DNA from 4 places in the Streptomyces sp. NPDC018019 genome. Region 4 is predicted to be linked to each of the others. Evidence: riboswitches for the same ligand, from Rfam matches in the RefSeq annotation. Region 4 holds a riboswitch; each other region holds the start of a gene.
What was found. A riboswitch is a leader RNA that binds a small molecule or an ion and turns the genes downstream of it on or off. The one in region 4 is predicted to bind cobalamin.

Region 1: linked by a shared signal. The riboswitch ahead of ACH4FX_RS16435 (cobalamin biosynthesis protein) and the one ahead of metE (5-methyltetrahydropteroyltriglutamate--homocysteine S-methyltransferase) in region 4 are both predicted to bind cobalamin.
Region 2: linked by a shared signal. The riboswitch ahead of ACH4FX_RS17485 (ribonucleoside-diphosphate reductase subunit alpha) and the one ahead of metE (5-methyltetrahydropteroyltriglutamate--homocysteine S-methyltransferase) in region 4 are both predicted to bind cobalamin.
Region 3: linked by a shared signal. The riboswitch ahead of ACH4FX_RS34565 (CoA-acylating methylmalonate-semialdehyde dehydrogenase) and the one ahead of metE (5-methyltetrahydropteroyltriglutamate--homocysteine S-methyltransferase) in region 4 are both predicted to bind cobalamin.

What each region holds. Positions count from the first base shown of each region.
Region 1 covers NZ_JBIRGD010000008.1:250,450-257,786, forward strand. The annotation lists gene ACH4FX_RS16430 (cobyric acid synthase) at 1-1,181, opposite strand, end outside; gene ACH4FX_RS16435 (cobalamin biosynthesis protein) at 1,213-2,211, opposite strand; cobalamin riboswitch at 2,342-2,489, opposite strand; gene ACH4FX_RS16440 (hypothetical protein) at 2,686-2,922, opposite strand; gene ACH4FX_RS16445 (anion permease) at 2,966-4,312, opposite strand; gene ACH4FX_RS16450 (lysozyme) at 4,589-5,398, opposite strand; gene ACH4FX_RS16455 (class II aldolase/adducin family protein) at 5,668-6,321, shown strand; gene ACH4FX_RS16460 (alpha/beta hydrolase) at 6,763-7,337, shown strand, end outside.
Region 2 covers NZ_JBIRGD010000009.1:159,905-167,241, reverse strand. The annotation lists gene mctP (monocarboxylate uptake permease MctP) at 1-954, shown strand, start outside; gene ACH4FX_RS17500 (GNAT family N-acetyltransferase) at 1,009-1,518, shown strand; gene ACH4FX_RS17495 (TolB family protein) at 1,556-2,911, opposite strand; gene ACH4FX_RS17490 (TolB family protein) at 2,985-4,331, opposite strand; cobalamin riboswitch at 4,688-4,829, shown strand; gene ACH4FX_RS17485 (ribonucleoside-diphosphate reductase subunit alpha) at 4,989-7,337, shown strand, end outside.
Region 3 covers NZ_JBIRGD010000028.1:113,946-121,282, forward strand. The annotation lists gene ACH4FX_RS34540 (HAD family hydrolase) at 31-621, shown strand; gene ACH4FX_RS34545 (aspartate aminotransferase family protein) at 1,322-2,590, shown strand; gene ACH4FX_RS34550 (inositol monophosphatase family protein) at 2,587-3,549, shown strand; gene ACH4FX_RS34555 (zinc-binding dehydrogenase) at 3,546-4,562, shown strand; gene ACH4FX_RS34560 (hypothetical protein) at 4,644-4,994, opposite strand; cobalamin riboswitch at 5,180-5,361, shown strand; gene ACH4FX_RS34565 (CoA-acylating methylmalonate-semialdehyde dehydrogenase) at 5,564-7,063, shown strand; gene ACH4FX_RS34570 (acyl-CoA dehydrogenase family protein) at 7,069-7,337, shown strand, end outside.
Region 4 covers NZ_JBIRGD010000031.1:89,687-97,023, reverse strand. The annotation lists gene ACH4FX_RS35935 (alpha/beta hydrolase) at 1-645, shown strand, start outside; gene ACH4FX_RS35930 (peptidase) at 888-2,213, shown strand; gene ACH4FX_RS35925 (lysophospholipid acyltransferase family protein) at 2,364-3,071, opposite strand; gene metE (5-methyltetrahydropteroyltriglutamate--homocysteine S-methyltransferase) at 3,323-5,641, opposite strand; cobalamin riboswitch at 5,832-6,057, opposite strand; gene ACH4FX_RS35915 (hypothetical protein) at 6,224-7,337, opposite strand, start outside.

The DNA.
Region 1 (7,337 bases), on a different contig from region 4:
TCGCCGGACGGCCGGGCCAGCGTCTTGTCCGCCGCGAACCGGACGCGTACGGGCAGCAGCCCCAGCCCGTCCACGGTCCCGGCCTTCGACTCGACCTCGTCCTCGATGCGTTCGCCCAGCATCTGGAAGCCGCCGCAGATGCCGAGCACCGGGCGGCCCTCCGCGGCCCGCCGCCGCACCGCGTCCGCGATGCCGCGCTCGCGCAGCCACTGGAGCGCGCGGACGGTGCCGCGGGTGCCGGGCAGCACCACCAGGTCGGCGTCGGCCAGCTCCTCGGCGCGGTCGACGAAGCGCACCACGACGCCCGGTTCGGCGGCCAGCGCGTCCACGTCCGTGAAGTTCGACATCAGCGGTACGGCGGCCACCGCGACGCGCAGCACGTCGGCGCCGTGCGGCGGCGCGACGACGCTTTCGCGGACCGCGCCGCGCAGCGAGACACGGAGACCGTCCTCCTCGTCGATGCCCAGGCCGTGCGCGAACGGCAGCACCCCGAGGGTGGGCCGCCCGCTCAGCTCCTTCAGCATCTCCAGGCCCGGCTCCAGCAGCGTCACATCGCCGCGGAACTTGTTGACGAGATAGCCCGCGACCAGCGCCTGGTCCTCCCGGGACAGCAGCGCCGTTGTGCCGAAGAACGAGGCGAACACACCGCCCCGGTCGATGTCGCCGACCACCACGACCGGTATCCGGGCGGCCCGCGCGATGCCCATGTTCACGATGTCGGTACGCCGCAGATTGATCTCCGCGGGGCTGCCGGCGCCCTCGCAGATCACCGCGTCATGCGTACGGCGCAGCTCCTGGAGGCAGTCCGTGACCGTGCCGAGCAACTGCTCCTGGCGTCCCGCGTGGTAGCCGCGCGCGCTCAGCTCGCCCACCGGCTTGCCCATCAGCACGACCTGGCTGCTGCGGTCACTGCCCGGCTTCAGCAGCACCGGATTCATCAGCGCGCTCGGCTCGACGCGCGCCGCCGCCGCCTGCATCGCCTGCGCCCGCCCGATCTCCGCGCCCTCGCGCGTCACGAACGAATTCAGCGACATGTTCTGCGCCTTGAAGGGCGCCACCTTGACGCCCTTGCGGGCCAGCCAGCGGCAGATGCCCGCCGTCACCACGCTCTTGCCCGCGTCGGACGTGGTGCCCGCCACCAGCAGCCCACCGCCGAGCGGCGCCCCACCCGAACCGTTCACCTGGCACTCCTCGCCGTCCGCACGCTGCTGCTCACTGGGCCCTCCCGGCCGTACGGGACCGTCGTACCGTTCCTGGTGTACGGGACCGCCGCAGCGCCCCGGCCGCCAGCCGGCCCGCGACCGTGGCCGCCAGCGCCGCCACGCTCACCCGGCGCGACAGCGTCACGGCCCGCTCGATGTCCGCCACCGCCACGGGGCGCCCGGCGCCGCCGTTGAGCACCGGCCGGTGCTCGACCCGGCCGCCGTACGCCAGGGTGCCGCCCAGCCGTACGCCCAGCGCCCCCGCGAACGCGGCCTCCACCGGGCCCGCGTTGGGGCTCGGGTGGGACGCGCCGTCCTGCTGCCAGGCGCGCCACGCGCCCCGCCGGTCCGGGCCGGACAGGACCGCCAGCGCGGCGGTCAGCCGGGAGCCGGGGAAGCCGGCGACGTCGTCGAGGCGGGCCGAGGCCCACCCGAAGCGGCGGTAGCGCGGCGACTTGTGGCCCACCATCGCGTCCAGCGTGTTGACGGCACGGAACGCCAGCAGCCCCGGCACACCGGCGACGCCGCCCCACACCAGGGCGCCGACCACCGCGTCCGAGGTGTTCTCGGCGACGGACTCGACCACCGCGCGCGCCATCTGCTGACCGTCCAGGGCCTGGGGATCGCGCCCGCACAGGTGCGGCAGCCGCTCGCGCGCCACGTCGAGATCGCCCGCGGCGAGCGCCCCGCCGACGGCCCGCGCCTCGCGGCCCAGCGAGGTGCCGCCGAGAACGGCCCAGGTGGCGGCGGCGGTCAGCGCGACGGAGGTGGCGGGGGAGCGGCGTACGGCACGGGTGAGCAGCGCGGCGCCGACGGCGGTCCCGCCGGCGCACAGCGCGGTGTGCAGGGCCCCGCGCCCGCGGTCGTCGCGCCACAGGCGGCGCTCCACGGCTGCCGCGGCCCGCCCGAAGGCGGCCACCGGATGGCCGCGCCGGGGATCGCCCACGACCAGATCGCCGAGGAAGCCGAGGGCCGCGCCGCACGCGTAGCCGGCGTGTTCGGCACGCATCGGATCAGACCGCCGTCGCGCCTCGGAGGGGCGGTACGGGGGTACGTCCAGCAGGTCTCGCACTGCGGCCGGGCATGGCGGTAGGTCCTCACTCAGGGTCCGCGCCCTGGTTCGACGGATACGGCGACGAGAGTCTCCTGGCTCCCGGATCGGCGCGTCCCCCGGCCTTCCAGTCCGTACGGAACCCGTGTCCCGGACGCGGACCGTGGCCCTTGCTGGAGGAGCGCTCCCCGGTGACAGTGGCGGGACCGCGCCGGATTCTCACCGGACTTCCTCATCTGTCGCCGATTGGCTCCGGCAGTCCACCACGCTCCGCGAAGCCCGTCAACTCGCGCTTGACCTGCGGCGCGGACCCGTGGCAGGGCCTGTGGGCAAGGACACAGGCACGCGGTGTCCGGGAGACGGCGAGGGCGCCCGGTGGCCGCGGCAGGTGCCGCGGCCACCGGGCGCCCCGGGGACCGTGCTACGGCCGGGTCAGGCCGCGACGATCAGATAGATCCCGTACGCCACGGCCGCCGCGCACAGCGCGAAGCAGACGTACGCACCGGCCCGCGCCGCCCCGGCGGGACCGTCGGCGGCCACCGCCTCGCCCTCCTGGCGCGGCTTGCGGGACGTACCGACGATGCCGAGGGTGAACAGGCCCACGATGCCGACCGTCACGACCAGCGTGACGCCGAAGACCTGGCCGAGCGCTGCCCAGTCGATGCTCATTGCGTTCTCGTTCCTTCGTGGAAGCCGGGGGCGTGCGGGCGGGTCAGCCGGCGGCCGAGCCGGCCTTGGCGCGCAGCTTGGCCGTGTGTGTCTCGTGCGGGTGGGCGGCCACCGGGGCGGCGATCACCGGGGCGGCGACGCCGACCGGGTCGGCGAGCGGCGCGTCGGCCACCGTGGGCGCCGGGATGGTGGCGACGGCCGGAGCGGGCGCGGTCCCGACCGGGCCGGCGGGCGGCGGAGAGACAGTCTGCAGGGCGGCGGTCACCACACCCGCGGGCTCCACGGCCGGACCCTCGTTGACATTGGTGTGGTCCACCGGCTTGCGCCGGGAGGCCAGCCAGATCGCGCCGCAGACCGCGAGCGCGAGGACCGCGACGGTGGCGATGCCCCAGTCGCCCTGGTCCGCCAGCAGCGCGGCACCCGCCGCGACCAGGCCGGCGGCCGGCAGCGTCAGGCCCCAGGCGATCACCATCCGGCCCGCCGTGGACCAGCGCACCACACCGCCCTTGCGGCCCAGCCCCGAGCCCATGACCGAGCCGGAGCAGACCTGGGTGGTGGAGAGCGCGAAGCCGAGGTGGGAGGAGGCCAGGATGGTGGCCGCGGCGCCGGTCTGGGCGGCGAAGCCCTGCGGCGGCTGGATGTCGGTGATGCCCTTGCCCATCGTGCGGATGATCCGCCAGCCGCCCAGGTACGTGCCGAGCGCGATGGCCAGGCCGGCCGAGGCGATGACCCACAGCGGCGGGTCGGCGTGCGGTGCGACGACACCGCCGGTGATCAGCGCGAGGGTGATCACGCCCATCGTCTTCTGGGCGTCGTTGGTGCCGTGGGCGAGGGAGACCAGCGCGGCGGAGGCGATCTGCCCGGCGCGGTAGCCCTTGGCGGTCTCCGCCTCGTCGCGGTTGCGGGCCAGCCGGTAGGTCAGCCGGGTCGCGGCCATCGAGGCCAGACCGGCCACGATGGGCGCGGCGACGGCCGGGATGAGGACCTTCATGACGACGGCGCCGCCGTGCACGCCGCTCGCGCCGACGGACACCAGGGTCGCGCCGATCAGTCCGCCGAAGAGGGCGTGCGAGGAGCTGGAGGGGAGCCCGGCCAGCCAGGTGACGAGGTTCCAGACGATGGCGCCGACCAGTCCGGCGAAGATCACTTCTGGTCTGATGCCGGCGGTCTCGTCGATGATCCCGCCGGAGATGGTCTTGGCGACCTCCACCGACAGGAACGCGCCGACCAGGTTGAGGACCGCCGACATCGCCACCGCGATCCTGGGCTTGAGTGCCCCGGTGGAAATGGTGGTGGCCATGGCGTTGGCCGTGTCGTGGAAGCCGTTCGTAAAGTCGAACACCAAGGCCGTGACGATCACGATCCCGATGAGAAGCGTGATGTGTTCCATTCACCCAGGCAATCAGTTCGGTGGTCAGTAACGCTCGGGACCGTACGGACGACGGGTGAACGGAAGGTGAACTGGGCCCGGCGGCGCGGTGACGTGCCCGGAGGGGGCGCGCGGAGGCGCCCGACGCGTCACACGGGGCCCGTGCGTATCAGCTCGGGGGCCCCGGTAACCTCAAGGGTCCCATGGGTACCGGTGCCGGGGGCCCGCGTCCCGGCCTCGCGATCCGGCGCTCTGGTCCCGCGCCGCGTCCCGGCGTTCCGGGTCCCGCTCCGCGGCTCAGCCCCGGGCGAAGCGCCGGAGCTGTGCGGCCGTGCCGTTCCACTTGTTCTGGTCGCCCGGCAGTGCGCCGTGGCTCGCATACTGCCAGAAGCTCGGGTACGCCCAGCCGGCCGGCAGCTTCCCGGGCGCGCCGTGCCAGCGGGCCAGCCACAGCGGGTGGGTGGCGGCGAACGCCCGGCTGCCGCCGGTGCAGCCGTTCCACCACCGCGCCGTCGTGTAGATCACCGGCCGTCGCCCGGTCTGCCGCAGCACCTCGTCGCTGAACCCGCGGATCCACCGGACCAGCGCCGCGCCGCTCATCCCGAAGCACGCCCGCTCCCGGTCGTACGGGTTGTGCTCGATGTCGAGGGCGGGCGGCAGCGTCCGGCCGTCCGCCTTCCACCCGCCGCTGTGGCGCAGGAAGTGCCGGGCCTGCGCGGTGCCGGAGGACGCGCTCGGCACGCCGAAGTGGTAGGCGCCGCGCAGCAGGCCGGCCTTGCGTGCGCCGCGGTACTGCCGGGAGAAGTAGGGGTTGCGGTACCAGTTCGACTCGGTGGCCTTGACGTAGACGAACCGGCCGCCCTTCGCCCGTACGCTCCGCCAGTCGACGGCGCCCTGGTGGGAGGAGATGTCGTGGCCGAGCGGTTTGCCGGCGGCCTCGGCGGCGGGCGGCGCGGGCACGGCGGTGTACAGGACGGCGGTGAGCGCGCCGAGGGCGAGGGAGCCGGCGGCGAACCGGCGCCGCCGGGTGCGCGGCGGGCGCTGCGGGGCGCAGGGCCGGTGGGGCGGGCACGGTGCGTCGGGCAGGCGATCGTGATCACGGGCCATGATTCCCCCCGGGAATCCCAGGATGACGATGTACGGCATGGCTACGTGCATGACAAATCCCAGGCAGCGTACCGAGTGATCCGTACAAGGTGGTCGATGCTCGGTCAATTCCCACCGAGGTGCCACCGGTCGGGCATGACGGATACCGGAAGGCGGGGATCCGCCCCATGGCGCCGTGCACGGCCCGTACGGTGTCGGCAGCCACCCGCGCACCACCCCCGCGCACCCCGGCGGGGCCGGCGCCCGCACCGCACACCGGAGGCACACGCATGACGGACCGGGAAGCCCTCGACGACGCCTGGCGCGAGCTGGTCGCCACCGCCCGCCGCACGGTCACCGACGGGCTGGTCGTCGGCACCTCCGGCAACGTCTCCGCGCGCGTCGGCGACCTGGTCCTGGTCACGCCCAGCGGCGTCCCGTACGACCGGCTCGGACCCGGCGACCTCACCGCGGTGGACCTCGACGGCCGCCCCGCCCACGGCACGCTGCGGCCGACCAGCGAGCTCCCCATGCACCTGGCCGTCTACCGTGCCACCGGCGCCCGCGCCGTCGTGCACACCCACGCCGCGCACGCCACCGCCGTCTCCACCCTCGTCACCGAACTCCCGCCGGTGCACTACATGACCGCGGCCCTCGGCGGCCCCGTCCGCGTCGCGCCGTACGCCCTGTACGGCACCGAGGAGTTGGCCGAGAACATGCTCGCCGCACTGCGCGACCGCACCGGCTGCCTCCTGCGGAACCACGGCACCATCGTGTACGGGGACACCCTTGACGAGGCATACGACCGCACGGCCCAGCTGGAGTGGATGTGCCGCGTCTGGCTCGCCGCCAGCGCGCTGCCCGGCCGCGAACCCGCCCTGCTGACGCCGGAACAGCTCACCGAGGCCGGCGACCGCCTGCGAGGCTACGGTCAGCCGCGCTGACCACTGAGGCGCGGTGCTGGGGTGGGACTTCGGGGGTCTGGTGCGTTGGGTGCTGGGCTGGGGTGCGGGGTTTCGGCGTCGGCTGCCGGGCTGGAGCGTTGGGCCCTCAGCGGTGGTTGCCGGGCCGGGGCGTCGGGCCTTCGGTGTCGGTTGCCGGGCCCGGCCGCTGCTCCCCGTCGTCGGCTGTCGCGCCTCGCCCGGCCGTACGCTGCGGGGCTCGCCGTAGCCCGGACACGTACGGCGCCATACGACCTCGCTCGCCGTAGCCCGGCCACGTCCGCTGCCACGCGACCTCGCTCGCCGTGACCCGACCATGCCCGCCGTCATCAGGCCCTGTCCGTCGGCACCCGACCACGCTCACTGAAACCCGGTCACGCCCGCCGTCACCCGGCCGCGCCCGCCCACTGGCCGGGGCGGGCGGCCCCGCCCACACTGGGGAGGATGCGTCTGGGTACTGCGGCGGCAGCGGCCGCCACCACGGTGATCGGTGCCGGCGCGGCCGCGGTGGCGGCCGGCCGGTACGCCAGCGACATGGTCCTCAAACCCGCGCCCGACCGGCCGTTGCCGGGCGACCCCCGGCTCACGGTGCACTCCACCGGCCCCGGGCGGATCACCCTCACCCGCAGCCTCGCCTCGCTGCGGCCCGGCACCTACGGCCTGACCGGCGCGGGCAGCCATGCGATCGTCGGCCCGCTCCTGGACGACGTGCCGCACCCGGCCGACACGGTCGTCCGCCGCCTGGAGCGGGTCACCCACGGCACCCTCCAAGCGGGCGCCCGGATGCGGCTCACCCCCCAGGTGCACATCGGCAACCCGCGCGACGCGCTGGACCTCGACTGCGCCGACGTCGACATTCCCGGCGAACTGGGCGCCCTGCCCGCCTGGTTCGTGCCGGGTGCCCGGGCGACCTGGGTCATCACCGTGCACGGCCTGGGCACCACCCGCGAGCACCCCATGGTCGTCATGCCGTTCCTCAGCGACCACCGGCTGCCCGTGCTGAATCCGGCCTACCGCAA
Region 2 (7,337 bases), on a different contig from region 4:
GCGGTGGCGAAGGACGCCTTCGCGCAGAAGAATCCGGCGACCGGCAAACCGCGCGGGGAACTCGCCAGCGGGCCGAAAGCGCAGTGGTCGTACGCGACCCTGGCCCTCGGCTCGGCGCTCGCGCTGTTCATGTACCCGCACTCGATCACCGCGACGCTGTCCTCCCGCAGCCGCAACGTGATCCGCCGCAACACCACCATCCTGCCGCTGTACTCCCTGATGCTGGGGCTGCTCGCGCTGCTCGGCTTCATGGCGGTGGCGGCCGGGATCACGGTGCAGAACGGGCAGCTGGCGATCCCGCAGCTGTTCGAGGACATGTTCCCCGACTGGTTCACGGGCGTGGCGTTCGCCGCGATCGGCATCGGCGCGCTGGTGCCGGCGGCCATCATGTCCATCGCCGCGGCGAACCTCTTCACCCGCAACATCTACAAGGACTTCCTCAAGCCCGGCGCCACGCCCGCGCAGGAGCACAAAGTCGCCAAGCTGGTGTCGCTGCTGGTGAAGGTCGGTGCGCTGGTCTTCGTCCTGACGATGGACAAGACGGTGGCCATCAACTTCCAGCTGCTGGGCGGCATCTGGATCCTCCAGACCATGCCGGCCCTGGTGGGCGGCCTGTTCACCCGCTGGTTCCACCGGTGGGCGCTGCTGGCCGGCTGGGCGGTGGGCATGGTCTACGGCACACTCGCGGCGTACGGGGTGGCCAGCCCCACGCAGAAGCACTTCGGCGGCTCCAGTGCGGAGATCCCCGGCATCGGGGAGATCGGCTACATCGGCCTGACCGCGTTCGTGCTGAACGTCCTGGTCACGGTCGTTCTGACGGTGGTGCTGCGCGCGGTCAAGGCCCCGGACGGCGTCGACGAGACGTCCCCGGAGGACTACACGGCGGACGCGGGCGACAAGGGCGTCCGGGTCGACCTGCCGCCGGCCACGGCGGGGGTGCCGGTGGGGCACTGAGGCGCCAGGGGCGCCGTCGGGAGCGTTGTCAGTCCCCCGGTGCACACTGGCCGCATGGACATCACGATCAGGCCCGCGCGGCACGAGGAGTTCGCGGGGATCGGCGAACTCCTCGTGGCGGCCTACGCGGCGGACGGACTGCTGGTGCTCGGGGAAGCCGACCCGTACGCGAACGAGCTGCGCGACGTCGCGCACCGGGCGGCACACGCCGAGGTGCTGACGGCGGTCGACGCCGGCGGCACGGTGCTGGGGGCGGTGACCTTCGCCGCCCCCGGCAGTCCGTACGCCGAGATATCCGGGCCGGACGAAGGCGAATTCCGGATGCTGGCCGTCGCCCCCGCCGGCCGCGGGCGCGGCATCGGCGAAGCGCTGGTGCGCGCCTGCATGGACCGCGCCCGCTCCCTGGGACTGACCCGCATGGTGCTCTCCGCCCAGCCGCACATCAAGAACGCCCACCGCGTGTACGAGCGCATCGGTTTCACGCGGATACCGGAGCGGGACTGGGAGCCCGTACCTGGTATCACGCTGCTGGCGTTCGCCTGCGGTCTCGGCGGGACCGCGTAGCGGCTCCCGGGCCCGCCCGCCCGGTTACGGCAGTTGGTTACGGCCCCACCCTCCGTACGAACACATCCGTCACCCCGTTCGTGTCGCCCGGGACCAGGTTCGCCGCTTCGGAGTCGAAGGCCGCGGTCCGGCCCGTGGCGTCGGTGGAGGGGTTGGCGGACCGGGCCTGGGCCTGGGAGCCGTCGGCGGCGGTGCTGACCCGCTCGATGACGCCGGTCCGCATGTCCCGGACGAAGACGTCCTCCGCCTGGTTGGTGTCGCCTCGCACCAGGTCCGGCACCGAGGACTCGAAGAACAGGCGGCGGTTGTCCGCGGACAGGACGCCGCTGTCGGAACGGCCCTCCTGCGGCTGCTTGCCGTCGTAGGTGTACGTCAGCTGCTCCGTCGTGCCCTTGACGAGGTCGCGTACGAACAGGTCGGCGCGGCCCGTCGGATGGCCGGGTACCACTTCCCCGTACTGGCTGGAGAAGACCGCGTAGCGGCCGTCGGGGCTGAGGGAGGCGTTCCAGGCGCCCACCGTCTCCCCGGTCGAGCTGAGGCTTCCCACGGCGGTACGGCCGGTGTCCAGGTCGTGCACGTAGAACGGGTAGCTGTGCGGTCTGCGCAGGTCCGCCTCGCCGCGTCCGGCCGCGGCCGGGTCCGGGCGCAGGTTCGCGGCCTTGGAGATGAAGCCGACCGTGCGGCCGTCGTAGCTGATCACCGGGTTGGCGGACGGGCCGGTGGCCTGCTCGCCGGTGGCGGAGACGCTGACCCGTGTCACGGCGCCGGTCCGGCGGTCGCGGACGAAGATGTCCTGGGCCTGGTTGGTGTCGCCGGGCACCAGGTCCTCGCGGCTGGAGGCGAACGCCACGTACCGGCCGTTGGCACTGATCACCGGCATCTGGGAGCCCTGCTTGCCCTGCGGGGGCTTTCCGTCGAGCGTGACGCTCTCGGTCCGCCCGGTCCTGCGGTCGTGCACGAAGATGTCGGTGGCGGCGTTGGTGTCGCCCGGCACGAGGTTGGCCGCGCCGGACGCGAAGGCGACGTAGCGGCCGTCGGCGCTGATGGACGGGGTGGACGACCAGGAGTCGGCCTGGGTGCCGTCGCCCGCCACGCTGACCCGTTCGACGGCGCCGGTGCGCAGGTTCTTGACGAAGACGTCCGGCTGCCCGTTGGTGTCGCCGGGTACGAGGCCGGTCGCGTCGGAGTCGAAGGCGACGTACCGGCCGTCGGCGCTGATCGCCGAGGCGGACGAGCCGCCGTTGCCCTGGGTGCCGTCGGCGGCGACGCTGACGCGTTCGGTGCCGTGCGGCGGTGCGGACCGGGCGTCGGCCGTCGCGGCGGGCAGCAGCGCGGCGAGCGCGCACACGCCCGTGACGGCGGCGAGTCTTCGTACGGTGCTGGCGGTCCTCATGGTCGGTTCCCCTCCTGGTCGGTACGTTTCTGCGCCGCGCCGGCGGGCCACGCCGCACCGGCGCGCCGGTACGTCAGTGGCGGAGCCGGCGGACGAACACATCGCCCGTCCCGTTCGTGTCCCCGGGCACCAGCGCCGCGTCGCGCGAGTCGAAGGCCGCCAGCCGCCCGGCGGCGTCGGGGGCCGCGATGTCCGTCCAGGACGCCGACTGGCCGCCGTCCTCGCCGACGTTGATCCGCTCGACCCGCCCGGTGCGCAGGTCGCGGACGAAGCCGTCCACCTGGCCGTTGGTGTCACCGGGCACCAGGTTGGTGGCCGCGGAGGTGAAGAAGAGCCACCGGTTGTCCGCGCTGAGCCGCCCGTCGGAGGACCAGCCGTTGGCCTGGGAGCCGTCGTGCGCGCGGGACAGCAGCCGGGTGGTGCCCGTCTCCAGGTCGCGGGCGAAGAGGTCGTACGTCCCGTTGGTGTCGTCCGGCACCACGTCGTCGGCCACGGCGGAGAAGACCGCGTACCGGCCGTCGGGACCGAGCCGGGGGGACGGGGACACGCCGACCACGGCGTCCGTGCTGCTCAGGCTCGCCGCCCGGGTCCGCCCGGTGTCCAGGTCGTGCACGTACATGGGGTCCTGCGGCGGCGGGCGGCGGAAGCCGGGGCCGGCGGGGGTGAGATGCGTCGCCTTGGAGGTGAACCCCACCCGGCGGCCGTCGGCGCTGATCGACGGGAAGCCGGACGCGCCGTCGCCCTGCGTGCCGTCGCTCGCCACGCTGACCCGTTCCGTCGTTTCCTTCTGCACATCGTGGACGAAGACGTCCAGGCGCTCGTTGGTGTCACCGGGCACCAGGTCCGGACGGTAGGAGCCGAAGGCGAGGTGGCGTCCGCTGCCGCTGAGGGCGAAGTTCTGCACCCCGAATCCGTACGGGGACCGGCCGGCGCCCGCCGTGGGGCTCGTGGTGCGCCCGGTGCGGCGGTCGTGCACGAAGACGTCGCCCTCGCCGTTGGTGTCGCCGGGCACCAGGTTCGTCGCGCTGGAGTAGAAGGCCACGTACCGCCCGTCGGCGCTGATCCCGGGCGAGCCGGAGAGGCCGTCGCCGGGCGTGCCGGTACTGCCGACGCTGGCCAGGCCGACCTTTCCCGTCCGTAAATCCTTGACGTAGACGTCCTGGTGGCCGTTGGTGTCCGATGGTCCCAGATTGGTGGCTTCCGAGGTGAATGCCACGAACCGCCCGTTCGCGCTGAGCGCCGGCGCTCCTGAAAAACCGTTTCCCTGCGTCCCGTCCGCGGCGACGCCGACCCGCTCGGTCGCCGGTGCCGCCGGCCTCGCGGCGGCGCTCGCCGCGGGCAGCACTCCCGCCACGGCACACGCACCCGCCACCAGCCCCACGGCCTTCACGACACCCCGCGCCGCACCGTTCCTTCGCATGTCTCCCCCCCTTGCCCAACTCCCCCACCCGCCCCGCCGGCCGACGGAGCAGACAAGGAGCCAATACGCTTCAGGGGTCCCGGTCAACGCATCAGGGACATTCCGCGCCACCAATACGCCCCCTGCATCAGCCCCCGTCCAGGCCGCCCGGAGCGGTGCCGGACGACGCCGGAACGGCCGTGGAACCCCCCGGGAACAGGGCCCCCGAAGCGGCTCGGAAGCGCCTTCACAGCGGCCCGGAAGCGGCCCCGAGGCGGCCCCGGCGAGCCCCGCCGGGAGGCCCGGAACGGCCGCTGAATACCACGGCTTCGGACAACCCCGCCCCAACGCGACACAAGATATGGGGGTGGGTGCACGAGGCAGCACAAGATGTATGCTCGTCCTCGCTGTCGTCGCAGGGGAATCCGGTGCGAATCCGGAACTGTCCCGCAACGGTGTACGAAGTGCGGCAATCCGCACCCGTGAGTCCGAAGACCTGCCCACAGTACGCCCGCGCCACCTCCGGCGCGGTCGACGATACGTCCGGGCCTCGCGGGTTGGGCCGGTGGACGCTGCGCGGTGTGCCCGCGCGCCCCTCGGCATACCAGGGGTGCCGCACGCCCGTACGCGGCCCTCCGCTCCTCCCCCGGGCCCCCGCCGAGTGAGGGAGAGCAGCACGTGACCATCGCGCCAACGGAGCCCGCATCAGCCGAGCAGGTCGTGCAGCCCGCGAAGGACACGCAGCCCCGGCAGGGTGCCGGCGGCCGGGCCGAGGACGGCCCCGGCGCCGCGCTGCTGCGCACACTGACCGACCTCACCGCCGACCTGGACGCCACCGACCCCGGCAAGATCGCCGCCGCCGCGCTGCGCGGCCGGCACCCCGGCTCCGACGAGGCCGAGCTGCGCTCGCTGGCCATGGAGGCCGCGGCCGGCCTGATCGGCGACGAGCCGCAGTACTCCAAGCTGGCCGCCCGCCTGCTGACCCGTGCCATCGCGGAGGAGGCGGCCGCGGAGGGGGCGGTCGCCTTCTCCGCCTCCGTCGCCACCGGCCACCGCGAGGGCCTGATCGCCGACTCCACGGCGGCGTTCGTCCGCACCCACGCGGCCCGGCTGGACGCGCTGGTCGAACGGGCCCTGGCGGACGGCGCGGACGACCGGTTCGGCTACTTCGGCCTGCGCACCCTGCACTCCCGCTACCTGCTGCGCCACCCGATCTCCCGGCAGGTCATCGAGACCCCGCAGCACTTCCTGCTGCGCGTGGCCTGCGGCCTGGCCGAGGACCACAGCGAGCGGGCCCTGGACGACGTCGCCGAGCTGTACCGGCTGACCAGCTCGCTGTCGTACCTGCCCTCCTCGCCCACCCTGTTCAACTCCGGCACCCGGCACCCGCAGATGTCCTCCTGCTACCTGCTGGACTCCCCGCTGGACGAGCTGGACTCGATCTACGACCGCTACCACCAGGTGGCGCGCCTGTCGAAGCACGCCGGCGGCATCGGCCTGTCGTACTCCCGGGTGCGCGCCCGCGGCTCGCTGATCCGCGGCACCAACGGCCACTCCAACGGCATCGTGCCGTTCCTGCGCACCCTGGACGCCTCGGTCGCGGCCGTGAACCAGGGCGGCCGTCGCAAGGGCGCCGCCTGCGTCTACCTGGAGACCTGGCACGCGGACCTGGAGGAGTTCCTGGAGCTGCGCGACAACACGGGCGAGGAGGCCCGGCGCACCCACAACCTGAACATCGCGCACTGGATCCCCGACGAGTTCATGCGGCGCGTCGAGGCCGACGCCGACTGGTCGCTGTTCTCCCCCAGCGACGTGCCCGAGCTGGTGGACCTGTACGGCGACGAGTTCGACGCCGCGTACCGCGCGGCGGAGGCCGCGGGCCTGGCCGTCAAGCAGGTCCCGGCGCGCATCCTGTACGCGCGGATGATGCGCACCCTCGCGCAGACCGGCAACGGCTGGATGACCTTCAAGGACGCCGCCAACCGCACCGCCAACCAGACCGCCGAGCCCGGCAAGGTCGTGCACTCCTCGAACCTGTGCACCGAGATCCTGGAGGTCACCGACGACGGCGAGACGGCCGTCTGCAACCTCGGCTCGGTCAACCTCGCCGCCCACCTGGGCGACGACGGCGAGATGGACTGGGAGCGGCTGGACGCCACGGTCCGCACGGCGGTGACCTTCCTGGACCGCGTGGTGGACATCAACTTCTACCCGACCGAGCAGGCCGGCGCCTCCAACTCCCGCTGGCGGCCGGTGGGCCTGGGCCTGATGGGCCTCCAGGACGTCTTCTTCCGCCTGCGGCTGCGCTTCGACTCGCCCGAGGCGCGGGAGCTGTCCACCCGCATCTCCGAGCGGATCATGCTCGCGGCGTACGAGGCGTCCGCCGACCTGGCCGAGCGGCACGGCCCGCACCCGGCCTGGTCCGCGACCCGTACGGCCCGGGGCGTGCTGCACCCCGACCACTACCCGAACGCCGAGCCGCGCTGGGCGGACCGGTGGGCGGCGCTGCGCACCCGTATCGCGGCGACCGGCATGCGCAACTCGCTGCTGCTGGCCATCGCGCCGACCGCCACCATCGCCTCCATCGCGGGCGTGTACGAGTGCATCGAGCCGCAGGTCTCCAACCTGTTCAAGCGCGAGACGCTGTCGGGCGAGTTCCTCCAGGTCAACGCGTACCTGATCGAGGAACTGAAGGCGCTGGGCCTGTGGGACGAGCGCACCCGTGACGCGCTGCGCGAGGGCAACGGCTCGGTGCAGGACCTGGACTGGATCCCCGCCGAGACCCGTGAGCTGTACCGCACGGCGTGGGAGATCCCGCAGCGCGCGCTGATCGACATGGCGGCGGACCGTACGCCCTACCTCGACCAGAGCCAGTCGCTGAACCTGTTCATGGCGTCGCCGACCATCGGCAAGCTCAGCTCGATGTACGCCTACGCCTGGAAGCGCGGCATCAAGACCACGTACTACCTCCGCTCGCGGCCGGCGACCCGTATCGCCCAGTCCGCGCGCGGCACGGGCGGGGGCGCG
Region 3 (7,337 bases), on a different contig from region 4:
CGGAAGCGGAATCCTTCGAGGGGTGATGGCATGACCGCGGTGCTCTTCGACATGTTCGGCGTGATCGCCCGGCAGCAGTCCCCGGCCGCCTGCACCCGGCTGGAGCGCACGGCCGAAGTCCCCGCCGACGCCTTCTGGGAAAGGTACTGGGCCCTGCGGCAGCCTTATGACCGGGGTGACCAGAACGGCGCGCAATACTGGCGGACGGTCGCCGAAGCGCTCGGGACGCATTTCGACGAGGCGCGGATCGCGGAACTGATCGCCGCGGACGTGGCGAGCTGGAGCCGGGTCGACGAGGAAATGGTGGAATACCTCGGCGGTTTGGCGGACCGCGGCACCACCATCGGTCTCCTGTCGAACATCCCGGCGGAATTGGCGGCGCATTACGAGGAGCACCACGCGTGGCTGAAGCGCTTCTCGGTTCTGGCCTTCTCCTGCCGTATCGGCCACGCCAAGCCGGAGCCCGGTGCGTACACATGGTGCAGTACGGCCTTCGGCCTGCCGCCCGAGCGCATTCTGTTCGTGGACGACCGGGACGCCAACGTCCGGGCGGCCGAGAGCCTCGGCATGCGGGGCCATCTGTTCACGTCGCTGGCGGAGTTGCGCCCCGCCCTGGACTGACACCACCCGCTCCGCACCGACACCGCTCGGCCGCGTGCCCCCTCGTACCGGCGCCGGGCCGGGGGACCTGACACCCCCGGCCCGGCGCCTTGCCGTGTCGCGACCCGACGCAGCGAGGCGTGGCACCACAGCCCCGTACGCCGCCACAGCCCACCCAACGCCCCGTACACCTCTACAGCGCACCCAGCACCCCGCCCCCGCCGTACCGCGCCAAGACAGCCACTGCCCAAAGGCGCACCAACGGTGTTTGAAATTTGCGTAAGACGTTGAAACGGACGGCACTCTGTTCCGTATGTCGCGTCTTCGAATCTTGTCGAAGGCCCTTCCACTCCCGACGACGGAACTGCGCCAACGTCCGTCCGCCGGTCCGGCCGCCCGGACAACTCCCCATCATTGCTGGTCAGATGAGCCCTCTCGACACCCGCAACAATGTGGTCCACACACCGCCCTGATGGATTCCAGCCGATTCACGGTCGATCAAGCCAAACGAACACCCACGCTGTTAGGGTCGGTGTCGTCAAACGTTGAAGCGCCCGGCCGGGAAGCCCCGGCCCCCGAGCCGCACCGGCCGGGGAATCGGGACACCGGTCAGGACACCACGGCCGAACGGCGGCCCGCGCACCGCGGGCCCGGTCGGCGTGCCCGTGCCTCCCTCCCAGCCGTCCCGGCACCAGCATGTCTTCTGCGAGGAGAACCGTTCATGGACGCCACGAACGTTCGCGATCTGCTCTATTACCCGGTCAGCGCCCAGAAGATGGTGCGCGGCGAGGGCGTCTTCCTCTACGACGAGGACGGCAACGAATACCTCGACTGCGCTTCCGCCACCTTCAACCTGAGCCTCGGCTACTCCCACCCCGCCGTGATCGAGGCGATGAAGGAGCAGCTGGACGTCTTCGCCCATCTGACCTCGTCGGTGCAGAGCGACCCGGTCAACGGGCTGGTGCGCCGGCTCGTGGAGGTCTCCCCCGAGAACCTGACCCGGGTCCACCCGAAGGTCTCCGGCGGCTCCACCGCCAATGAGGGAGCCATCAAGATGGCGCAGTACGCCACGGGCCGCTCCGAGGTGATCTCCCTGTTCCGCAGCCATCTCGGGCAGACCATGATGATGACCTCGATGTCGGGCAACGCGTTCCGCAAGGAGCCGTTCCCCTCGCTGTTCCCGCGCACCCTCCAGGTGCCGGACCCGTACTGCTTCCGCTGCTTCTACGGGCAGCAGAAGAGCAGTTGCGGAATGATGTGCGTGGACCGCATCGAGGACTTCCTGGAGTACGCCAGCACCGGCCAGGTCGCCGCCGTCATCGTCGAGCCGATCTCCGGCAACGGCGGCAACATCGTCCCGCCGGACGGCTACTTCCAGAAGCTGCGGGCCTTCTGCGACGAGCACGACATCGTGCTGATCTTCGACGAGATCCAGACCGGCATCGGCCGGACGGGCCAGATGTTCGCGGCGCAGCACTTCGACGTGGAGCCGGACGCCATCACCACCGCCAAGGGCCTGGGCGGCTCCGGCGCGCAGGTGGCGGCGATCCTGACCAACGAGCGGCTGGCGGGCCTGCCGGCCAACCACCACTCCTTCACCTACGGCGCCAACCTGCTGGCCGCCTCGGCGGCCAACGTCACCCTCGACATCGTCCGGCAGCCCGCGTTCCTGGCGAACGTACGGGCCACCGGCAACTACATCCTCGGCCGGCTCGCGGACATGCGGACCCGTTACCCGGCCATCGTCGACGTACGCGGAGTCGGGCTCATGATCGGTTTCGAGATCGCGCACCCCGACGGCAAGCCCGCCGTCAAGCTGACCAACCATCTGGCGGGCGCGGCCGGGCAGCACGGTCTGATCCTGCGCACCTCCCGCTACGGCTACGGCAACGTCCTCAAGATCCGGCCGCCGCTGATCCTCACCCTCGACCAGGCCGAGCTGCTGTGCGACCGCCTGGAGAGCCTCTTCCGCGCGGAGCTGTCCTCATGACCACGATGAAAGAACTGCTGACGGGCCTGGGCCGGCACGTACGGGCCGAGCTGATGACGTACGCCGGCCGGGGCCCGGCCCGGCAGGTGCACGGCGACTCCCCCGGCGGCGACGCCCAGTTCGACGTGGACGAGGTCGCCGAGCGGGCCGTCCTCGCGTACCTGCGCGAGCACGCACCGGTGCCGCTCGCGGTCTACACCGAGGACGGCTCGCTGGTCGAGCTGGCGCCCGATCCGCGGTACGTGCTGGTCGTGGACCCCATCGACGGGACCCGGCCCACCTCGGCCGGTCTGGAGATGGGCATGGTGTCGATCGCTGCGGCGCCGCTGACGAAGGCCGCGCCGACGCTGGACGACGTGACCGCGGCGCACCTGCTGGAGATCAAGTCGGGTGCGTGGATCCACGGGGACGACGACGAGGGGCTGTCGTACGGCGGGTTCCCGCACGCGCTGCCGCGGCTGAGCCGGACCACCGACCCGGCGAAGATGTTCTGGTCGGTCGAGTTCAACGGCCATCCCATGCACCTGATGGCGGCGGCGTACGCGCACCTGGTGGACCGGTCCGCCAACACCGGCGGCGTCTTCGTGTTCAACAGCGCCACGTTCTCGATCTCCCGCATCATCACCGGCCAGCTCGACGCGTACGTGGACATCGGCAACCGGGTGCTGCGCGACCACCCGGGGACCGAGGCGGCCTTCCTGGCGGCCGGGCGCGGCTCGATCCTGCACCTGTTCCCGTACGACATCGCCGCCGCGGTGTACCTCGCCAAGCGCAGCGGGGTCACCATCACCGACGCCTACGGCGACGACCTGGGGACCACCGCGCTGCTCGACCTGGACCCGATGAACCAGAAGTCGTGCGTCGCGGCCGCCACCCCGCAGCTGCACAAGGAACTGCTCGGCGCCATCCGGTGGAACATCCCGGGCGCCGCCCCGACGACCTCCGGAGGTATGCGATGAAGGCCCTGGTCCTGACCGAGGCGCGGACGGTGTCGCTGGCCGACCACCCGAAGCCGGCGGCCACCGCGCCCACCGACGTCGTGGTGCGGGTCGCGCAGACCGGCATCTGCGGCACCGACCGCAGCGTGCTGGTGGGCAAGTTCCCCGCCGAGCCGGGTGTGGTGATGGGCCACGAGGCGGTCGGCACCGTCGAGGAGGTGGGGTCCGCGGTCACCGCGCACAAGCCGGGCGACCGGGTCGTCATCAACCCGACGCTGTACTGCGGCGGTTGCCCGTCCTGTCTGCGCGGGCACTGGGACTTCTGCGTCAACAAGGCGGGTACGGAGGTCGGGCTCGACCTGGACGGCGCGTTCGCCGAGTACATCCGGCTGCCCGAGCGGTTCCTCCACACCCTCCCCGAGGACATGCACTTCGACCGCGCGGTGGTCGTGGAACCGCTGGCCTGCGCGCTCAACAACATCGAAGCGGGCCGGGTGCGGGCCGGGGAGACCGTGGTCGTCGCCGGCGGCGGGCCGGTCGGTGTGGTGTGCGCGATGGCGGCCCAGCACCACGGCGCCCGGGTGCTGCTGACCGAGCCGGACCCGTACCGGCAGGAGCTGTGCCGCGAGGTGTTCGCCAGGGACTTCGGCGGCCGGGTCACCGTCCACACGCCGGACGCCCCGGCCCTCGCGGGGCAGGGCGACGTGGTCATCGACACCGTCGGCAGCCTGCTGGAGCAGTGCCTGGCGTACGCGGCGGTCCGCGGCCGTGTCGTGATCATGGGCTACAACAGCAACGCGTCGGCCACCGTGCGCCCGCTGGAGATCCTCCAGCGCGGGTTGCAGATCATCGGGGCCGGGGACTACAACAGCCGGCTGTTCCCCCGGGCGATAGAGCTGGCCCGGTGGCTGCCGCTGGAGCGGCTGGTGACCCACCGCTTCCCGCTGGAGCAGCACGAGGCGGCGTTCGCGGCGCTCGCCGCGGCGCCCGGGACCCCGTATTCGGCGCTCAAGGTCGTGCTGGTGCCGGAGTGATCCGTGGCGGACGGCCCGCGCGGTCGGCCTGGTGCCGGCCGCGCGGGCCGTGGCGGCGCTCCCGTAGGAAGCCGTCCGCCCTCACGAGAAGTCGACGGCCGCCAGTACCGGGCCCGCGGCGAGCAGCGCGTACTGGAGCCACACGGTGCTGCACCGTGCCCGGTATCCCAGGCCCGCCGCCGGGACGCACAGGGCGATCAGCCCCGGGACCGGGGAGAGTGCCAGCGCCGTCCGCGCGGCGGGCAGCAGCGGCCCGCTCGCGCCGTCGCCGCTGTACGCCTGGTTCAGAACGATGATCACGAAGAGGAAGTACGCGGCGGCGAGCAGCAGGAGGCCGAGCCCGGCGAACACCCGCAGCGCCGTCGTGGAGGGCGCGAAGGGGTCACGCTGCGGCAGGTCGGCGGGGGCGGGTGAAGGTGCGGGTGCGCTCATGACCGCCAGCCTGACTTCGGCGGCGCGGCGCGGCATCGGTGCACGTACTCAACGCCGTCGGGGACCCGTACTCACTTTCCGCCGGCGCTCGTCCCCGCACCCGGCGCGGTCGCGGGCGTGGAGCGCGGTGCCGCCGTCGGGCAGCCAGGGGATCTTCGGCCCCCTGGACTTACTAGGACGTCCGACTATATGTTCGTGACCAAGGCCCGCGGTGCAGGGAAGCCGGTGCGAATCCGGCGTGGTCCCGCCACTGTGACCGGGGAGTGCGACGCCGAGCTACACGCCACTGACGCGAACGAGGTCGGGAAGGCGGGCGGCGCGCGGTGATCCGGAAGCCAGGATACCGGCCGCGGGTGTTGTTCCGTGTTGTCCACGAGGATGGAGCAGACACGCATGGCACCGGTGCGTACCCCCGGCCCAGGTGATCCGGCCCGGCCCGCGGCACCGCCCGCCGGCTGACGGTCCCCCGCGCTTCGCGTTCCCACGGCCCCGCCGCGTACCGCGCCCGTTGCGCCGTACGCGCGCCCGGCCGTGCCATCCCCGGATCTCACCTGACGAGAGCAGGCCCCATGGTCCGTGAACTGACCCATTTCATCGGCGGCAAGCACACACCGGGAACATCGGGTGCTTACGGCGACGTGTACGACCCCAACACCGGCACCGTGCAGGCCCGGGTACCGCTCGCGGACCGCGCCGAGACCACGGCCGCGGTCGCCGACGCGGCGGCGGCCCAGCCGGAGTGGGGCGAGTGGAACCCGCAGCGGCGCGCCCGGGTGCTGCTGAACTTCCTGCGCCTGGTCGAGGGCGAGCGGGAGTCGCTGGCGCGGCTGCTGTCCGGCGAGCACGGCAAGACGGTCGCGGACGCGCACGGCGACCTCCAGCGCGGCCTGGAGGTGGTGGAGTTCGCCGCCGGCATCCCGCACCTGCTCAAGGGCGAGTTCACGGACAACGCCGGGACCGGTGTGGACGTGCACTCGCTGCGCCGACCGGTCGGTGTGATGGCCGGGATCACCCCGTTCAACTTCCCCGCGATGATCCCGCTGTGGCAGGCCGCCCCGGCCATCGCCTGCGGCAACGCGTTCGTACTGAAGCCGTCCGAACGGGCGCCGTCCGTGCCGCTGCGGCTCGCCGAACTGTTCCTGGAGGCGGGGCTGCCGCCGGGCGTCCTCAACGTCGTGCACGGCGGCAGGGAGTCGGTGGACACGCTGCTGGAGGACCCGCGCGTCGAAGCGCTCGGCTTCGTCGGCTCGACACCGGTCGCCGCGCACATCTACGCGACCGCCGCCGCCCACGGCAAGCGCGCCCAGTGCTTCGGCGGCGCCAAGAACCACCTGGTCGTGATGCCGGACGCCGACCTCGACCAGGCGGTGGACGCGCTGGTGGGCGCCGGGTACGGGTCGGCGGGCGAGCGCTGCATGGCGGTCTCGGTCGCCGTACCGGTGGGCGAGGAGACGGCCGACGCGCTGGTGGCGCGGCTCCGCGAGCGGATCGGCGCGCTGCGCATCGGCCGCAGCGACGACCCGCACGCCGACTTCGGGCCACTGGTGGGCCGGGACGCGCTGGACCGGGTCCGGGCGTATGTGGACCTCGGTGTCACGGAGGGCGCGGAACTGGTCGTGGACGGGCGGGGCTTCACCCTGCCGGGCCACGAGGACGGCTTCTTCGCGGGCGCCTCGCTCTTCGACCGGGTCACCCCGGACATGCGGATCTACCAGGAGGAGATCTTCGGCCCGGTGCTGTCGGTGGTACGGGCGGCGGACTACGAGGAGGCGCTGCGGCTGCCCACGGAGCACCCGTACGGCAACGGCGTGTCGGTCTTCACCCGCGACGGGGACACCGCGCGGGACTTCAGCCGCCGGGTGCACACCGGCATGGTCGGCGTGAACGTGCCGATCCCGGTGCCCGTCGCGTACCACACCTTCGGCGGCTGGAAGCGGTCCGGCTTCGGCGACCTGAACCAGCACGGGCCGGACGCGATCCGCTTCTGCACCCGCACCAAGACCGTCACCTCGCGCTGGCCCTCCGGGGCCAAGGAGGGCGCGAGCTTCACCCTCCCGACGATGGGCTGAGCCTGATGAGCGTCATGACCACCGCCACCACGACCGCCTCGCCGACCTCGCTCACCGCGGACCAGCTCGCCATCGTCGAGACGACGCTGGACTTCGCGCAGGAGCACATCGCCCCGCATGCCGTGGCCTGGGACCAGGACAAGCACTTCCCCGTGGACGTGCTGCGCAAGGCCGCCGCCCTGGGGCTCGGCGGCATCTACGTACGAGAAGAGCACGGCGGCTCCGCGCTCAGCCGCGCGGACGGCGTGCTGGTCCTCGAAGCGCTGGCCACCGC
Region 4 (7,337 bases):
ACCGCCAAGAAGAACCCGATCGGTGGCGTCGTCGGCCCGGCCGAGCTGACCAACTTCTTCCAGAAGGCGCCCTACTACGACTCCGCGTGGGCCTCGACCGCCCAGGTGTGGAGCGCGTACGTGCAGGGTGACGCGAAGCCGCTGATCCAGAACGCGGGCCCAGACCTGAACGACACCGCGGGCAACATCGCCTCCGAGAACAGCAACGCGGTCTACACGGCCGTCGAGTGCAACGACGCCAAGTGGCCCACCAGCTGGCGCAAGTGGGACCGGGACAACACCCGCATCCACCAGAAGGCGCCGTTCATGACCTGGGCCAACGCCTGGATGAACCTGCCCTGCGCCACCTGGCCGGCGAAGCAGCACACGCCCGTCGAGGTCAGGACCGGCAAGGGCCTGCCCAACGTGCTGATCGTGCAGAGCACCCGCGACGCGGCCACCCCGTACGAGGGCGCCGTCGAGCTGCACAAGCGCTTCAAGGGCTCGCGCCTGATCACCGAGCGGGACGCCGGTTCGCACGGTGTCACCAGCCTGGTCAACCCCTGCATCAACGACCGGGTCGACACCTACTTCCTGACCGGCAGGACCGACTCCAAGGACGTGACGTGCGCCCCGCACGCCACGCCGCAGCCGAGCAAGGCATAACGGGTAGCCGCGCCGCGGCATGACCGGCGCAACGGCCCGGGCCCCGCAAGCCGCCAGCTGTGACTGGACCGGTTTGCGGGGCCCGTTGGCGACTGAGCCGTAGCCCCGGACATGCTCGAACGTAAGTTCTTTTATTGCTATATGCTCCCGCTGTCACCACGCGACCCCTTCTGCCCCGGCCGTGACGCAGCACGGTGCCGGGGCACGAGGTGAGTCGGTCACGTCATCGAGCTGGGGGGCCAGTGAAGAGACCCACGAAAACCGTTCTGACGCTGGGCACGGCAGGGATCGCACTGCTCACCGCCATGACGCCCGGTGCCCATGCCGCCCCGGTGCCGCAGCACGCGCGGTACACCGAGGCCCAGATAGCGGCAATGGCCCCGGAGAAGCAGGACAAGCTGCTCGCACCCCTGCGCGCGATAGCGGACGCGGCCGCCCGGGCCGGCGCGGGCAGCCAGGCGGACATCTACGCGGGCGTGCGCATCGACGCTCCGCGGGAAACCGTGTACGTGTATCTGACCGACACCTCCCGGGCCGCGGAATTCATCAAAGCCGCGTCGGCTCTCGACCGCCGCATCGACACCGGCCGAATCACCGTGGTGAAGGCCGGCCACACACGGCGGGCACTGCACGAGGCCCGTGACCATCTGCTCGCCCAGGAAAAGGCCGGCGAACTGCCGTACAAGATCCACGCGGCGGCGGTCGCGGCCGACGCCTCTTCCCTGGAAGTAGCGGTGGACAAGCCCGGCCTGGCGTCCAAGACGGCGGCCGCGGCGCGCCGGAACAGCAGCGCGCGGAGCCTGGCGCCGGCCCCGGACGTCCCCGTGGTGTTCAAGCAGGGGCAGCGCATCTCCCCGGCCGCCAGGACCTGGGCCGATGTGCGATGGAAGGACGGCACGCCGTTCATCGCCGGCGACGTGCTGACCGATGGCTCGCAGTACTGCTCGGCCGGGCTCCCGGCCGTACGCAAGAGCGACAACAAGCCCGTCATGGTGACCGCCGCCCACTGTTTCGCCAACGGCACGAAGATATACACCGGATCGGGAACCACCCCGGCCTTCGGCAAGTTCTACGACGGACTGAACGGGGAACTCGGCAATTACGTCGGTACGGTCAACGGCGTGGCCACCGGCTGGGACGCCGAACAGCTCGTCGGCACCGATAACAACGCCGATGTGAGCGAGACGGCCGGCTACAAGCCCGTCACCGGCGTCGCCTACTCGCACAACGGCGACTTCGTCTGCCAGAACGGCGCCGCGTCCTTCTTCATGAAGCAGGAAACCGTCTGCGGCATAAAGGTCATCAGCGACGACATCACCTACACCCTGGACACCGGCTGGAAGGTCCGGGGCGTCGAGGGAACCCGGCTGCCCGGCAATCCCTGGACGGTCGCGCACGGGGACAGCGGCTCGATGGTCTACACGGCGAACGGCTCCGCACGCCAGGCGCGCGGTATCGTCTCGGCACTGGCGGGCCCGTACCAGACCAATGCCGGCAGTTACCTGTACTGGACCGAAGCGACGGACATCTTCAACCACTTCGGTCTGAAGCTCAATCCGAAGACGTGATTCCCTGAGCCCGGGGGCGGCAGCGCCGCCGTACGGCCGTCAGGCGCACCCAGCGCCACACGGCCGTACGGCAAGGCCCGCACCCGCGATTCCCTCGCCGCAAATGGGCGCCTGGCCCACCGATCACCGAATCCGCACCTGGCCCACCGCTCACCGAAAGCGCCGTACCAGGCCACGCTCCGACTGCTGCCGCGCCTTGGCCTCGTTCGCGTAGACGTCCACGTATTCCTGCCCGGAGAGCCGCAGGATCGCGTACATGATTTCGTCGGTGACGGCGCGCAGCGCGGCGTGCTCCGCGTCCAGACCCGCGAACCGCTCGAACTCCAGCGGCTTGCCGAACCGGATCGTGATGCGCATGGCACGCGGCAGCCGCCGCCCGGTGGGCTGGGCCTCGAACGTACCGATCATCGCGCACGGCACCACCGGCACCTGCGACCTGATCGCCAACGCCGCCACCCCCGTACGGCCCTTGTAGAGCCGCCCGTCGTGCGACCGCGTCCCCTCCGGATAGATCCCCAGCACCCGCCCCTTGCGCAGCACGGCCAGCCCGGACCGCAACGCGGCCTGCGCCGCCCTGCCGCCGGACCGGTCCACCGGAATCTGCCCGATGCCCCGGAAGAAGGCCGCGGTCAGCCGCCCGCGCAGGCCGGGCCCGGTGAAGTACTCGGACTTCGCCAGAAACGTGACCCGGCGCGGCACGATCACCGGCATCACGAAGTGGTCGGAGAACGACAGATGATTGCCCGCGATGATCGCCGCCCCGTCCGACGGCACATGCTCCAGCCCTTCCACCCGGGGCCGGAAGATCAGCCGCAGCAACGGCCCCAGCAGCACGTACTTGAGCACCTGGTAGAACACAGGGGTTCCCCTCACTCTCCGGAGCCGGCTCAACGGCGCTGTTTCCGCAGGTCGGATGAGGTGCAGAGGAGATCTAGTCTAGACGCGGGCGAGAGCTCGGGCGCCCCGTCGTGCGGGAAAAACCCCCACGGCGGCCCTGTACGCACCCTCGGACCGCGCCGCGTGGCGGGACCATCGCGGCGACGGTCGCGCATGCCGCGGCGGCAGCGACGGCTGGGAGGGCGTTCGGGCGCCCTCCCAGCCGCACCGGTTCAGGACAGGGGAATCTCCGCACGGACGGTCCGCGCGGCGGCGACGAGGTTCTCCAGCGAAGCACGGGTCTCGGGCCAGGCGCGGGTCTTCAGACCGCAGTCCGGATTGACCCACAGGCGCTCGGCCGGGATGGCGTCAAGTCCCTTGCGCAGCAGGCTCGCCACCTCCTCGGCGCTCGGTACGCGCGGCGAGTGGATGTCGTACACCCCCGGCCCCGCCTCGCGCGGATAGCCGTGCTGCGCCAGTTCGCGCGCCACCTGCATGTGGGAACGGGCCGCCTCCAGGCTGATGACGTCGGCGTCGAGATCGTCGATGGCCCGGACGATGTCGCCGAACTCGGCGTAGCACATGTGCGTGTGGACCTGGGTCCGGTCCCGCACCCCGCCGGTGGTGAGACGGAACGCCTCGGTGGCCCAGGCGAGGTAGGCGGCACGGCCGGCGGCGCGCAGCGGCAGCGTCTCGCGCAGCGCGGGCTCGTCCACCTGGATCACCGAGGTGCCCGCCGCCTCCAGGTCGGCGACCTCGTCGCGCAGGGCCAGCGCCACCTGGCGGGCGGTGTCGCCGAGCGGCTGGTCGTCGCGGACGAAGGACCAGGCGAGCATGGTGACCGGGCCGGTCAGCATGCCCTTCACCGGCCGGTCGGTGAGCGACTGCGCGTACCGCGTCCACCGCACCGTCATCGGCTCGGGCCGCGCCACGTCACCGGCGAGGACCGGCGGCCGGACGTAGCGCGTGCCATACGACTGGACCCAGCCGTGCTGGGTGGCGAGGTAGCCGGTCAGCTGCTCGGCGAAGTACTGCACCATGTCGTTGCGTTCGGGCTCGCCGTGCACCAGGACGTCGATCCCCGCCTTCTCCTGGAAGGCGAGGACCGCACGGATCTCGTCCTTGATCCGCTCCTCGTACGCGGCCGTGCCGATGCGTCCCGCCCGCAGACCGGCCCGGGCGGCGCGCAGTTCGGTGGTCTGCGGGAAGGACCCGATGGTGGTGGTCGGCAGCAGCGGCAGGCCCAGGTGGGCCCGCTGGGCGACGGCCCGCTCCGGGTACGGCGCCGAGCGGCGGGCGTCGGCGCCGGTGACGGCGGCGGCGCGGGCGCGTACGGCGGGATCGTGGGTGAGCGCGGAGCCGGCACGGGACGCCAGGGCCGCGCGGTTGGCGGCGAGTTCGGCGGCGATCGTGTCGGTGCCCTGCGCGAGGCCGCGGGCGAGCGTGACGATCTCGCCGGCCTTCTGCTTGGCGAACGCGAGCCAGCGCAGCACCTGCGGGTCGATGTCGCGCTCGGCGGCGGCGTCGAGCGGCACGTGCAGCAGGGAGCAGGAGGCCGCCACGTCGACCCGGTCGGCCAGGCCCAGCAGCGTACCGAGGGTGGCCAGGGACTTCTCGTAGTCGTTGAGCCAGACGTTGCGGCCGTTGACGACACCGGCGACCAGGCGCTTGCCGGGCAGGCCGCCCACGGCGGCGAGCGCGTCCAGATTGCCGGCGGCGGCTTCGGCGAAGTCCAGCGCCAAGCCGTCGACCGGAGCCTTGGCCAGCACCGGCAGGGCCTCGCCGAGCTGGTCGAAGTACGAGGCGACCAGCAGCTTCGGGCGGTCGGCGAGCGCGCCGAGGTCGCGGTACGCCCGCTCGGCGGCGTTGAGTTCGGCCGGGGTGCGGTCCTGCACCAGGGCGGGCTCGTCCAGCTGGACCCACGTCGCACCGGCCGCGCGCAGGTCGGCCAGGACCTCCGCGTAGACGGGCAGGAGCCGGTCGAGCAGGGTCAGCGGGTCGAAGTCGGCGGCCACACCGGGGGCGGGCTTGGCCAGCAGGAGGTAGGTGACCGGGCCGACGAGCACCGGGCGCGGCGTGTGGCCGAGCGCGAGCGCTTCCGCCAGCTCGCCGACCTGCTTGGCGGAATCCGCGGTGAAGACCGTGTGGGGCCCCAGCTCCGGGACCAGGTAGTGGTAATTGGTGTCGAACCACTTCGTCATCTCCAGCGGCGCCACGTCCTGCGTGCCGCGCGCCATGGCGAAGTAGCCGTCCAGTGCGTCGGCCTCGACGGCGGCGCGGTGCCGGTCCGGGACGGCTCCGACCATGACGCTGGTGTCCAGGACGTGGTCGTAGTACGAGAAGTCACCGGTCGGCACCTCGTGGACGCCGGCGTCGGCCAGCTGCCGCCAGTTCGCACGGCGCAGGTCCCGCGCGGTCTCCCGCAGGGCGTCCGCGGTGACGCGGCCCTTCCAGTAGCCCTCGACGGCCTTCTTCAGTTCCCGGTGCCGGCCCTGGCGGGGGTAGCCGTACACGGTGGCCCGTGCTGCCGCGGCTGCGGGCTTCGCTGTCACGGATCTCTCCTTCGCGGATACGTGGTCTGCACGCCCCGGGGACGGACGAGAACGCGAAGGGACGACGCGCCGGGCGAGCCGTGCGGCGTCCGATGACACCCCTGCCCGCCTGACATGTACTCTCCCGGACGCACGTCCGGGATGCTCCCAACCCGCCCTCGAAGGTCTCCGGAACTCACCGCGCACGCATGGACGCGCGCGGGCAACGGGCAGGTCTTCGGACTCGCGGGCACGCCTGCCGGGCTCTCCCGGCGGGCCCCTACTGGCCGTCGCTTCCCGGATCCGGCCCGGATCCAGTGCGTATGACGGCGGTCGTTCCCGCTCACCGCTGCGGGGCAGTCCCGGATTCCCACCGGGTTCCCTCTTACGACGCGCCTGCCTGGCGGGCAGGGCGAACCAGCTGCACCCGACACAGTAGAGCGATCACCACGTGCCCCGACACCCCTGTTCACATAGCGGTACGTGAAATACGACGCAGGGGCACCACAGCGTCAGGGGCGGCCCGGCCGGAACAGCCGAACCGCCCCTGGGGTGGGCCGTGATCCGTGACGTCCTGCGCTGGGGCAGGGAGCGCCCGAGAGGTCAGCCGGTGCGCGGCTTCGGCGCGGTGGAGAAGTGACCGGACGCGAGCTGCCATTCCCGGTGCAGGGTGCCCAGCGGGATGCGCTTCTGGAAGAGCGGGGTGCCGAAGACCGTCAGCTGGGTCTGGAGCGCGCCCGTCAGATCCAGCCCGCCGAAGGCTTTCCAGTCGGCCGTGGCGGTCGCCTTCGTACCGTTTCCGCTCTTCGCGCTGTCCGCGCCGTTCCTGCCTTTCCCGCCGGTCCCGCCGTTCCCGCCGAACGAACCGGTGGCCACGGCACTGGCCTCGCCGCGCAGGTACGGGGCGACATCGGCGCTCACCCCGACCGCGCCGTACAGACCGACGCTCGCCTCCGCGCCGAGCGTGGCCTTCGCCCGGCCCTCCGCCGTCACGGCGGCCTGGACCGGCGTCGCGTGCAGGCCGGACTCGCTGACGGGCCGCCACCCCTCGGCCCAGGTGTAGCCGCCGCCCACCCGGAAGTCGCCCTTGACGTCCTGCTTGATGTCGACGCTGACCCGGCCGTCCGCCTCGACCGCCAGGTAGCATGTGAGGTCCAGGTTCACGACGACCGGGACCGGGCCCACCTGGATGACCGGATCGGCGTGCAGCTTGGCGAACGGCGTCCGCAGCGGCTTGCCGTTCCCGGCCGAGGCGGCGGCCCGGCCCTTGAAGCGCCACTGGGAGGACCAGTCACCGGACAGCCCGATGAACGCGCCGCCGGGCGCCGTGCGGGCCGCGGCGGTGGGAGCGGGCGTGTTCCCCGGGCGGCTGCCGTCGTAAGCGAACTCCACCTTGGGGGAGAGCTCCACGAACCCGGCGACCGAGGCCGCGGCGCTCGCCGGGGCGTCCTCGGCGGTGGCCACCGACGCGCCGACATCGAGGCGCAGGCTGCCCAGCGGCAGCGTGGCGCCATGGGGCCCGAAGCGACGCTCGCCCTTCTGCGCCCAGGACACCTGCACGCCCTTGACCAGCGGCTCGACCGAGACGGCTGACGGGGCGACGGCCACCTTCCCGTTGGCCTTGCCCTTGCCCAGCAGCGCGTCGAGCGTGGTCGGGGCGGTGTTGACCTCGGTCCCCGCCCGCGTCGTGCCCCGCACCGCGGTGACCTTGGCGAGT